3 regions of the Mesorhizobium sp. 131-2-1 genome follow, and region 1 is predicted to be linked to each of the others. Evidence: riboswitches for the same ligand, from Rfam matches in the RefSeq annotation. Region 1 holds a riboswitch; each other region holds the start of a gene.

Region 1 (3,713 bases):
GCCGAGATCCTGCAGCTGACCAAATATCTCGACCGGTTGCCCAAGGCGATGTCGGGCGGCCAGCGCCAGCGCGTCGCCATCGGCCGCGCCATCGTGCGCAATCCGAAAGTGTTCCTGTTCGACGAGCCGCTGTCCAATCTCGACGCGGCACTTCGCGTCGCCACCCGTATCGAGATCGCCAAGCTCAAGGAATCGATGCCGAACACGACGATGATCTACGTCACCCACGACCAGGTCGAGGCAATGACGCTGGCGGACCGCATCGTCGTGCTGAAAGAAGGCCATATCGAGCAGGTCGGCACGCCGATGGACCTCTACAAAAGGCCGGGCAATCTGTTCGTCGCCCAGTTCATCGGCTCGCCGGCCATGAACATCCTGCCGGCGACGATCGACAAGGCGGGCAATCCGACCGTCGTTAGCCATGTCGGCGGCCGCAAGGCGACGGTGCCGATCGCGACGCCCGCCTCGGCGAATGGCGCGGCGGTAAGCTTCGGCGTGCGGCCGGAGGATCTGGCGATCGCCACCGGTACGGACTATCTGTTCGAGGGAACGGTGGATTATGTCGAGCAGCTCGGCGAGGTGCAGCTCGTCTATGTCGACATCGGCCGCGCCGACCTGCCGCTGGTGACCAAGATGCCGGGCAATGTCGAGGTCAAGCGCGGTGCGACGCTGCGGCTGACCGCGGACGCTGGCGACCTGCACATCTTCGATGCCGACGGCCACTCCTTCACGCTGCACATGGCGGCAGCCAAGGCGGCCTGAACGTCACGTTGGACAAAACAAGAGCGGCGGGCACTGCCCGCCGCTCTTGGTATTCAGCCGAGCCCGTTGCCGGTGGACCGGCATGGGCGGCTCCGTTCGGCCGTTAGCGGCCGAACAGGTTTCGGTCGCTGCCCTGAGGGGCTGACTTCTCGACGTCGCCCGACGAGTTCAGCAGCTTGTAGACCGGCGAGCTGGTGTCGCGCGTCGAAGACGTCTGGGTGGTGTCGACGCCGGTGGCGACCGGCCGCTGGTTGATGTCGGTCCCGCCAACATTGTCATTGCGGGCATAAGCGCTGCCGGCGGCAATCAAAAGAGCGGCGGCAGTAAGAGCAATCTTCTTCATTTTTGGTACTCCTGAATTTGTATCGGAGCGGCGGGCTTGTCCGCCGCGTCTATCTTCGGTTGGCCACAACCCGGACCAGAGGTCCGGGAGCGCGGTCCGCGTCGGCTTAGTTGTTGCCGAAGAGGTTGCGGTCGCTGCCCTGGTTGGCGGGCTTCTCGGCGGCCGGCTGCGAGTGCTTGATCGAAGCGGTGTACGAGCTGTCGACCGCGGTGGCCGGCTGGTTGGCGCCGTCCGAACCGTAATGGTCGCTGCCGGCTGCAAAGGCGCCGCCCGAAATGGCCAGAAGGGCCGCGGTGGCAAGAACGATCTTCTTCATTTTAGTGCTCCTGAATTCCTGACGATCCCGAGCGGCGGGCCCTTGCCCACCGCGGTCAGGGATCGGCTGTTAGTTGTTGCCGAACAGGTTGCGGTCAGCGCCCTGGGCAGGCGTCTGGGCAGCCGGTTCCGACTTCTTGATCGAGGCCGTGTACGAGCTGTCGACAGAAGCGGCGGTCTGGTTGGCACCGTTCGAGCCGTAGTGGTCGCTGCCACCGGCAAAGGCGCTGCCGGAAATGGCCAGAAGGGCGGCGGCAGTAAGAACAATCTTTTTCATTTTTGGTACTCCAGTATTTTTTCCGTCCGTCTAGCGGCGTGTCTTGGGAGGAAATCGCGTCGTTCGGACAGCCCCGATGTGGGAGAGCCCATACCCGCTTTCCAATCACGAAGTTGTTGCGCCTGGCCCATGACTCTGCATCTTGAAATTGTGCCAAGGCCTCCTACACGTGAGCTTTTATGGAACAATATCCGTAGCTTAGGCGAATGGGCCATCGCGCCAATTGACGATTTGGAAGATCTGCGTTCACAGCGTCTTGCACGCATTGTCAACAGAAACGAACCGTTCGGTTCGATTTTAGAATCTCCTAATAGTCACTTTTCGATACTGGTAACCAGTTCAGAGCCGGCTGGAGGTCGATACGAGGGCGTTTCCAGTGCGCGATTCGGATTGCCCCGAGCACGGAAATTCGGTGCGCTGGAGTGCCGCGAAGCCGAAAGCCGTGTCGCGCCCGCATCGATGCGATGTCGTTTTCGTACCGACGGTTCGCCGGCCGTCGTGATTAGATCAGGTCATCTCAGGTGCCGCCCCGTGACGACGGGACGGAGAATTGGGAAGCCGGTCGAATTCCGGCGCTGCCCCCGCAACGGTGGTGGAGTTCAAGTCGCGACGGGAGACCACTGGGCCATCTAGCCTGGGAAGGTGCCGCGACCGCCCGTCAGGGCACTCCAAAGCCCGGAAACCAGCCCGAGATTCTTTGACTCGACTGATCGCGGTGGGCGGTCAAGAGGCGGATGGCGCGTGCCCGGCCCTGCCGGCGGCCGCCGTTCCTCTCCATCACCACCAGTTCAGTCCTTGATGCGACCGACGCGAGGGACAGGACATGGATGCGCGCAACGACATGCTGAGGCACCTGCACAACCGCAGGCCGGGCTTTTCGCTCGAACAGCCTTTCTACACCGACCCGGATTACTTCAAGCTCGACATGGAGTTGATCTGGTACCGCGACTGGCTGTTCATCGGCCACGATTGCGAATTGCCGAAGCCGGGCAGCTACATCACCGCGCAGGTCGGCGATTATCCGGTGGTCCTTGTCCGCGACCAGCAGGGCAGGGTCAATGCCTTCCACAATTCCTGCCGCCATCGCGGCAGCCGCGTCTGCAACGCCGAGAAGGGCACGGCGGCGAAGCTCGTCTGCCCCTACCATCAATGGACCTACGAGCTCGACGGCAGGCTGCTGTTCGCCCGCCAGATGGCGGACGGTTTCGACAAGAGCCAGTTCGGCCTGAAGCCGGTCGCCTGCGAAAGCGTCGGCGGCTACATCTTCATCTGCCTGGCGAAGGAGCCGGCCGATTTCGCGCCGATGCGCGCCATGATCGAACCCTATCTCCTGCCGCACAGGTTGAGCGAGGCGAAAGTCGCCTTCGAATCGACCATTGTCGAGAAGGGCAACTGGAAGCTGGTCTGGGAGAACAACCGCGAGTGCTACCACTGCGCCGGCAATCATCCGGAGCTCTGCAAGACCTTCCCTGAAGCCCCGACCGTGACGGGCGTGCAGGGCGCCGACAGCGATCCCGAGATGCTGGCGCACTGGGCGAAATGCGAGGCGGCCGGCCTGCCGAGCAAGTTCCGCATCGACCCCGCCGGGCAATACCGCGCCACCCGCGCCCCGCTGCTGCGCGATGCCATCAGCTACACGATGAACGGCAAGCGCGCGGTGAGGAAGAACCTCTCCGACAGTGTCGCCGCGGACCGCATCGGCACGCTGATGCATTACCACTATCCGACGACCTGGAACCATATCCTGATCGATCACGCCGTCACCTTCCGCGTGCTGCCGATCAGCGCCACCGAAACCGCGGTGACGACGAAATGGCTGGTGCACAAGGATGCGGTGGAAGGCGTCGACTACGATCTCGCCGAACTCACCCATGTCTGGACCGAGACCAACGACCAGGATCGCCGCATCGTCGAGGAAAACGCGCACGGCATCCTGTCGCCGGCCTATGAGCCCGGCCCCTATTCGGAGCTGCACGAGGGCGGCGTCATCCAGTTCGTCGAATGGTACGCCGCCTT
Region 2 (3,713 bases), 2.5 Mb from region 1:
GCAGATCGATTCCGTCAGCGCGGTGGTCCGCGCCCACTACATGCCGCTCTATTCGCGCCTCGGCCCGTATCCGCTGGCGCTGCTCGACGATGCCGCCGTGACGCGCAAACGCAAGGTTTTCGAATACTGGGCGCACGAGGCCTCCTTCCTGCCGGTCGAGACCTATCCGCTGCTGCGCTGGCGCATGCAGCGGGCCGAGCAAGGCGAGGAAATGTATTCGGGCCTCGCCAAATGGGGGCGCGAGCGGGCCCAGATGATCGAGGAGATCTACGGGCAGGTCGCCGAACGCGGGCCGATCGCCGCCTCCGACATAGAAGGCCACAAGGGCAATGGCGGCTGGTGGGGCTGGAGCGAGGCCAAGCATGCCTTTGAATGGCTGTTCTGGGCCGGACGCATCACCACCGCCTACCGGCGCGGCTTTGAGCGCTACTATGATCTGCCCGAACGCGTGCTGCCGCAGGCTGTGCTCGACCTGCCGGTTCCCACGGTCGAGGACGCGCATCGCGAATTGCTGCGCATTTCCGCCCGCGCCCATGGCATCGCCACCTATGGCGACCTGCGCGACTATTTCCGCCTCGCCCCGGGCGACGTGAAGGACCGCATCGAGGAGCTGGTCGAGGCGGGCGAGCTGCTGCCTGTGCGGGTCGAGGGCTGGGACAAGACCGCTTATCTGCACAAGGACGCCCGTTTCCCGCGCAAGATCGAGGCGCGTGCCCTGCTCGCGCCGTTCGATCCGGTCGTCTTCGAGCGCACGCGGACCGAAAAGCTCTTCGACTTCCGCTACCGCATCGAGATCTACACCCCGGCCGAAAAACGCCAGTATGGCTACTACGTCCTGCCCTTCCTGCTCGGCGACCGGATCGTCGCCCGCGTCGACCTGCGCGCCGACCGCCCGGCCAGCGTGCTGCGTGTCCATGCCGCCTATGCCGAGGCCGGCGCTCCGCCGGAAACCGCCGCCCAGTTGCTTGAAGAGCTGAAACAGATGCAGGGCTGGCTCGGGCTCGAGCGCATCGAAGTGACGCCGGCCGGCGATTTGGGGCCGGCGCTGGCTGGCGAGATAAGATAGGCAACCCCTGCAGCGTCTGTCATAGACCCTCCAATAAGCCTCGTAGGTTGTGCAATGGCATCGGACAAAGTGCTCGACATGATCCATGGCGCATTGATTGCGCATGGAATCGATGCAGTGCGTAGAGATCAGGACGTTTTGCTACAGTCGGGGCAACTTCGGTTTGAGGCTGAGGTGTTCGAGACGGGAGCTGGCCGGCTGGTCCTCGAAATCTACATTTTTTCTCCACTGCTTGATGTTCAGCCAGTCATTGAATCCTTTGCTGGCTTCGGTGACACGCGCGAACAAGAATTAAATCAGGCGTTTGAAAAATTTCTCCGCGGCGTTTTCCACGTGGCCATCGAGGGGCTGGCTGATCATGTCTGCGACAACATGCAGGCAGAAGTAGAGGTTTGGCAGAAAAGCAGTCCCGATTGGAAGATATGGCAAAAAAATGCTCGCTGGAAAATCTATGGCGGACCGGTCATTTCCCAGGCCACCACCGAGCTATGTTCGCTGAACCGGAGTTATCCAACATTCTATGCCAAACTGGAAAAGCTGTTCACGGCCTCCGTTTCGCCCGGCAGTCATTTTGTACGCACTTTTTTTGCAGCTTTAAAGGGCGAGCTTATTTGTGCCGAGGTCCTTCTGGACAATAAGGTTTGGCAAGAAGGACAGGATCTAGCCCTCAGCCATGACTGGGACCATGGCGATGGTTATCAAGCAGTCAGGCAAGTTATTCTGGCTCTGCCGATTGGCGGCACATGACAGCCTCTGGCCGACATCGCGGTGTCGTAGCCGCGCGTTGACACCGCTGCCCCCAAAAGCCTAAATCCACAACAGACGGTCCCCTGCCCGCAACGGCTGGGGCCAAGAGGGAATGCGGTGCGGGATCGACGATCCCAATTCCGCGGCTGTCCCCGCAACTGTAAGCGACGAGCCTCGGCCGAAAACCACTGGGATGTTCCCGGGAAGGCGGCAACCAAGGCGATGACCCGCGAGCCAGGAGACCTGCCGTCTGAGACAAAAGAATCCGATCGCCTGGCGGGTTTTCCGGGCAAGGAGCCTGATTTGGAGCGCGACAGCAGTTTTTCGGCTGATAGAGCGGACGCATTGTCCGGCCATGACGACGATCTGGCCGGCGTCACCGTCATTGTCTGCTCGTACTGTCGCGACGAAACCGGCTCCGATGCCCATCCCCGCGCCGGCGCGCTGCTTGCCGAAGACACGCGCCGCGCTGCAGCGGATGAAAACATCCGCATCCGTACCATCGAATGCCTTGGCAATTGCAAGCGCCGCCTGAGCGCCGCGATCCTTCGCGACGGCTGCTGGAGCTACGTTTTTGGCGACCTCACTGCCAGCAGCGGCGCCGATCTTGTTGCTGGCGCCAAACTCTTCGCCACCTCGACCGACGGCCTCATCCCCTGGCGCGGCCGCCCCGATTCGCTGAAACGCGGCCTCGTCGCCCGCATCCCTCCCCTCGACCTCCTTAAGGACTGACCATGACCGCTTCCGTTTCCCGCGTCCCCTGCACCGTCGTCACCGGCTTCCTCGGCGCCGGCAAGACGACGCTGGTCCGCCATCTCCTGGAGAACGCCGGCGGCAAGCGTATCGCGATCATTGTCAACGAGTTTGGCGACATCGGCATTGACGGGGAGATCCTCAAGGGCTGCGGCATTGACACCTGTCCGGAGGAGAACATCGTCGAACTGGCCAATGGCTGCATCTGCTGCACCGTGGCCGACGATTTCGTGCCCGCGCTCGACCAGATCCTGTCGCTGACGCCGAAAGTCGACCACATCCTGATCGAAACCTCCGGCCTCGCTCTGCCCAAGCCGCTGGTCCAGGCCTTCCAGTGGCCGACAGTGAAAAGCCGCGTCACCGTCGATGGCGTGATCGCCGTGGTCGATGGCCCGGCATTGGCCGAAGGCCGCGTCGCCAACGACATGGACGCCTTGCAGGCGCAGCGTGCCGCCGACGCGACGCTCGACCATGACGATCCGGTCGAGGAGGTCTTCGAGGACCAGATCGCCTGCGCCGACCTGATCATCCTGTCGAAGAGCGACCTGATGGACGCCGCCGGCTCAGCCCGCGCCAACGCCATCGTCAACGAACACTCCGCCCGCGCCGTGAAGATCGTGCCGACGTCTCACGGCAAGGTCGATCCCTCCATACTGCTGGGGCTCGGTCTCGCCGTCGAGGACGACATCGAGAACCGCAAATCCCATCATGACGGTGCATTCGACCACGAGCATGACGACTTCGACACGTTCATTGTCGACATTCCCTCGATCGCCAATCCGGACGAGTTGGCAAAGCGCGTCGCCACCGCCGCGGAAGAAGAGAATGTGTTGCGTGTGAAAGGCTTCGTCGAGGTCGGCGGCAAGCCGATGCGGCTCCTGCTGCAGGCGGTCGGTCCGCGCGTCAATCATTACTACGACCGCGCCTGGACGGCGGACGACGACCGCCGCTCGCGCCTCGTCGTCATCGGCCTCAAGGGCCTGAACCGCCCGGCGATCGAGCGTATCCTCGCCGGCTGAGGCAAACCCGAACCGCCATGCACATCCTCACCACCACATCCGCCTCGCTCGACGATCTCGCCGAGCCTGTCGATCTCAGGCAGACGCCTGCGGATGTCGTGGCGCTGTCCTTCACCGACAGCGACCTC
Region 3 (3,713 bases), 2.5 Mb from region 1:
GGACTTCCTTTGCACTTAAATCTGCAGCATCGCCGAACCTTTTGATCGCGTAACCACCAGTAGCCACTGGCGACGATTTCAGAACCGGTTCAATCGCAGAAAAGAGCTTCTCAGCGTCTGGCCCATATAAGTAGAGGACGCATTCGCCCTCGCCAAACTCGTCGCCATCAAACTCACCGGCATTAGCATTCGAAACAACCTGTTCCAAACGATCCTCTAAGACCTGAACCGATTGCCGCTCTTGCTGCGTCCCAAACGGGCCGCCGGTCAGAAGAAGATAGACAATCACTGCTTGTTCCAACGGACATCTCCCGAGGGTAGGCGGTCAGAATTCTATCCCTTGCTGCGCCTTCACGCCGGCAGCGAAATGGTGCTTGGTCAGCCCCATTTCGGTGACGAGATCGGCCGCCTCGACCAGCGCCGGCTTGGCGTTGCGTCCCGTGACCACCACATGCAGGCCCTCGCGACGACCTTTCAGCGCCGCAACCACCTTTTCAAGATCGAGATAGTCGTAACGCAGGGCGATGTTGAGCTCGTCGAGCACCACAAGGCTGATCGAAGGATCAGCCATCAGTTCGAGCGCCCTGGCCAAGGCGGCCTCGGCGGCGGCGATGTCGCGCTTCAGATCCTGGGTCTCCCAGGTGAACCCCTCGCCCATCGCATGCCAGACGACGCGGTCGCCAAAGGCGGCAAAGGCGTCTTTCTCGCCAGTGTGCCATTTGCCCTTGATGAACTGGACGACGCCGACGCGCTTGCCGTAGCCGAGCATCCTCAGCGCCAGCCCGAAGGCGGCGGTGGTCTTGCCCTTGCCCGGTCCGGTGTTGACGATCAGCAACCCCTTCTCGATCGTCTTGCCCGCCACTTCCGCATCCTGCACCGCCTTGCGCTTAGCCATCTTGGCGCGGTGGCGCTCCTCGTCCTTTGGATCGACTTCGGTCATCTCACTTCACCTTCAGCGGCAGCCCTGCCACCATCAGCAGCACGGTATCGGCGACTGCCGCGACCTGCTGGTTGAGCCGGCCGCCGGCATCGCGAAAGCGCCTTGCCAGGGCATTGTCGGGCACGATGCCCAGGCCGACCTCGTTGGACACAACAAACCACGACCCGCGCGGCCGCGACAGCAAATCCGTCAATCGCCGGCATTCGGCATCGAGGTTGTGCTCGGCCAGCATATGGTTGGTCAGCCACAGTGTCAGGCAGTCGATCAGGACAGCCTGCCCATCGGGCAGCGCCTCGATCGCGCCGGCAAGATCGAGCGGCGCGTCTATCGTCATCCAGCCCTCGCTGCGCCGCCCACGATGCAGCGCGATGCGCTCGCGCATCTCGTCATCATAGGCTTCGGCGGTGGCGATGTAGGTCCAAGGCGGCGGGCCAGCCGTCACCAGGGTCTCGGCATGCGCGCTCTTGCCGGAGCGCGCACCGCCGAGGATGAAGGTCAGCGTCCCGCTGGCGCGATCAGGCAAAGCTGTCGCGCAGGCTGGTCGCCGTGCCGGTGAAGCGGCCGCGCACCACGCCGACGGCGCCACCCAGCACCAGCCAGAACACCAGATTGGTGACTGTCACCGCCACCACGAACTGGTGATGCAGGCCTTCCGGGATCGGTGTCTCGAAGCTTTCCGGCTGCGGCGCGCCGACGATGTGCGGCGCGACGATCAGGGCCACGGCCAAGATCGCCAGCGGCAGCGACTTGCGAAAAGCGATCAGGCCAAGTCCGGCGGCGGTCGCGACCACTGTCGCCGTCCACCAGATCTGGCGCGGCAGGAGTTCGGCCGCCGGCATCGCCGGCAGTTCCGGCGGCAGGCCGAGGCCAGGCGCCAGGGTGAATACGGCAAAGCCGGCGAGACCCCAGAACACGCCCTGGCGCCAGCTGCCGATGCCGCCGGCGAATTCCGAAACCGCGACCAGCACCAGCGCGAAGCCGATGCCGGTGACGATGTTGGCCAGCACGCTGAAGGCGAAGCGTTCGAAGCCATCGGCCGGCGCCCAGCCTTCGTCTTCCGCCGGAGCGGCGGCTTCGGCCGGAGCCGGCGCCGCAGAGCTCATGGCATTGCCGGCCGGCGCGGCGGAACTCATGGCGTTGCCGGTCTCGGCAGGCGCCGCGGCATGGTCATGATGATGGCCGCCGCCGGCCTGTTCGTAGACTTCGGCCTTGAGGATCAGCGGCACGGTTGCATAGGCCTGCAGGCAGGCGAGGACGACGCCGGCCACGAGCCCTGCAATCGCCGCGATGAACACGACGTTGCGAAACAGATTCATGATGTCAGATCCTCGTCAGTGGCAGGGAAAGGCCATCGAGTGGCGATAGTCGTGAGCGGCATTGTGGACCGCATCGAGATGCGAGAAGCCGACAAAGCCGACGACGAAAATGCCGAGCAGCGCGGCCATGGCCAGCTGCATGAAACGCGACTGCGAAGAGACGGAGGTGCCGAGGGAGACGGAAGCGGTCGTCATGTCTTGTCCTTTCGCCCTCCACCCGAGGGCATAGAAGTCAACGTTGCTGTCGCCGGCAGGTCTCCTGGCTCGCGGATCAGCGCCCTTCCCCACCTTCCCGAGGATATTCCTCAGTGGCCTTGGAGAGGACTACCGCACACAGTTGCGGGGGCAGCCACGGCATTGGACGAATTCGCCCGCACCGCATTCCCTCTTGGCTCCAAAAACGGAACCGACGACGGCAGGACTATAGGCAGAATCGTCGCGCCCGGCAAACCAAATTCCGGCGGCCACCAGCGCAAATGCGCCATCTGGCCTAGCTGCCCGAAGCGGCAATCCGCTCGGCAACCAGATGCTGCAGCCGCCAAAGATGGCGGTCATGGATGCCGCGCTGCTCCAGGTTCTTCACCGTGTTGTAGAGGTAGTCGGCGCCCGATCCCCAGTGCCCGCAGGATGTCGCCAGCCGTTCGACGACCTCTTTTTCCTCAATCGGGCCGGCATAGGTGGTGCCCTTGCGGTTGATGACGAAGGCCAGCGCCTGCAGCGGACCGCTATCGCTCGAAAGGGTGAGCAGGCGCGGATGGTAGCTGGTCGGTTTCAGCGTCACCTCGCGCCGCAAGATCCTGTCGAGCTGCTGGCGCCGGTCGGCGTCGCCAAGCCTGAAGGCGACACCCTTGCATTGCCCGCCGCGATCCAGCGCCATCATCAGGCCAGGCCGCTCCCTGGTGCCGCGCCAGCGCGTCATTTTCATGCAGAAGGACCTGTGCCAGCCGCGCACGACCGCCACACGCTCCTCGACATTATCGATTTCAGGCTTCCAGATCAGCGAACCGTAGCCGAACAGCCAAAGCGGTTCGGTGGCGGGAAGCTGAGCCTCCAGCGCATCCACCATCGCTGCATAGTCGGCGTCGTCCAGATGCGCGGCGTTGGGGTCGGGTCCGCTGTCTTCGATAGCTCGATAGCATCGTGCGACCAGCTCCTCTGTCAGCGACATCGTTCTTGGCGGCATGGACTGTCCCCGGACACCCGATTTGTGAAGCGCCAACCTTAGAGTCGGCTATTGCACGTCACAATGGCCGTGGCGCGTGACGATTGACAAAGACGGTGGCCGGGTGTCGGCTGGATCATCCAGGGAGCCACAGATGCAGCCCGACCCGAGGGAACGCGACCTCTACAACGGCCTGACGCGGATAGAGCCTACACTGCCGTCGTCGGCCTATTGGGACGCCGAAGCCTACCGGCGCGACCTCGATGCCATCTGGTACCGAAGCTGGCTGCTCGTC

What was found. A riboswitch is a leader RNA that binds a small molecule or an ion and turns the genes downstream of it on or off. The one in region 1 is predicted to bind cobalamin.
Region 2: another riboswitch for cobalamin. It lies ahead of JG743_RS13865 (DUF1636 family protein); the one in region 1 lies ahead of JG743_RS01890 (aromatic ring-hydroxylating oxygenase subunit alpha).
Region 3: another riboswitch for cobalamin. It lies ahead of JG743_RS14110 (CbtB domain-containing protein); the one in region 1 lies ahead of JG743_RS01890 (aromatic ring-hydroxylating oxygenase subunit alpha).

What each region holds. Positions count from the first base shown of each region.
Region 1 covers NZ_AP023247.1:411,451-415,163, reverse strand. The annotation lists gene JG743_RS01910 (ABC transporter ATP-binding protein) at 1-762, shown strand, start outside; gene JG743_RS01905 (DUF680 domain-containing protein) at 866-1,105, opposite strand; gene JG743_RS01900 (DUF680 domain-containing protein) at 1,212-1,421, opposite strand; gene JG743_RS01895 (DUF680 domain-containing protein) at 1,491-1,697, opposite strand; cobalamin riboswitch at 2,200-2,402, shown strand; gene JG743_RS01890 (aromatic ring-hydroxylating oxygenase subunit alpha) at 2,521-3,713, shown strand, end outside.
Region 2 covers NZ_AP023247.1:2,883,014-2,886,726, reverse strand. The annotation lists gene JG743_RS13875 (winged helix-turn-helix domain-containing protein) at 1-1,066, shown strand, start outside; gene JG743_RS13870 (DUF6348 family protein) at 1,121-1,813, shown strand; cobalamin riboswitch at 1,873-2,078, shown strand; gene JG743_RS13865 (DUF1636 family protein) at 2,117-2,545, shown strand; gene cobW (cobalamin biosynthesis protein CobW) at 2,548-3,585, shown strand; gene JG743_RS13855 (cobaltochelatase subunit CobN) at 3,603-3,713, shown strand, end outside.
Region 3 covers NZ_AP023247.1:2,937,350-2,941,062, reverse strand. The annotation lists gene JG743_RS14130 (hypothetical protein) at 1-301, opposite strand, end outside; gene cobO (cob(I)yrinic acid a,c-diamide adenosyltransferase) at 326-940, opposite strand; gene cobU (bifunctional adenosylcobinamide kinase/adenosylcobinamide-phosphate guanylyltransferase) at 942-1,463, opposite strand; gene JG743_RS14115 (CbtA family protein) at 1,456-2,256, opposite strand; gene JG743_RS14110 (CbtB domain-containing protein) at 2,272-2,451, opposite strand; cobalamin riboswitch at 2,489-2,682, opposite strand; gene JG743_RS14105 (gamma-glutamylcyclotransferase) at 2,747-3,439, opposite strand; gene JG743_RS14100 (aromatic ring-hydroxylating oxygenase subunit alpha) at 3,573-3,713, shown strand, end outside.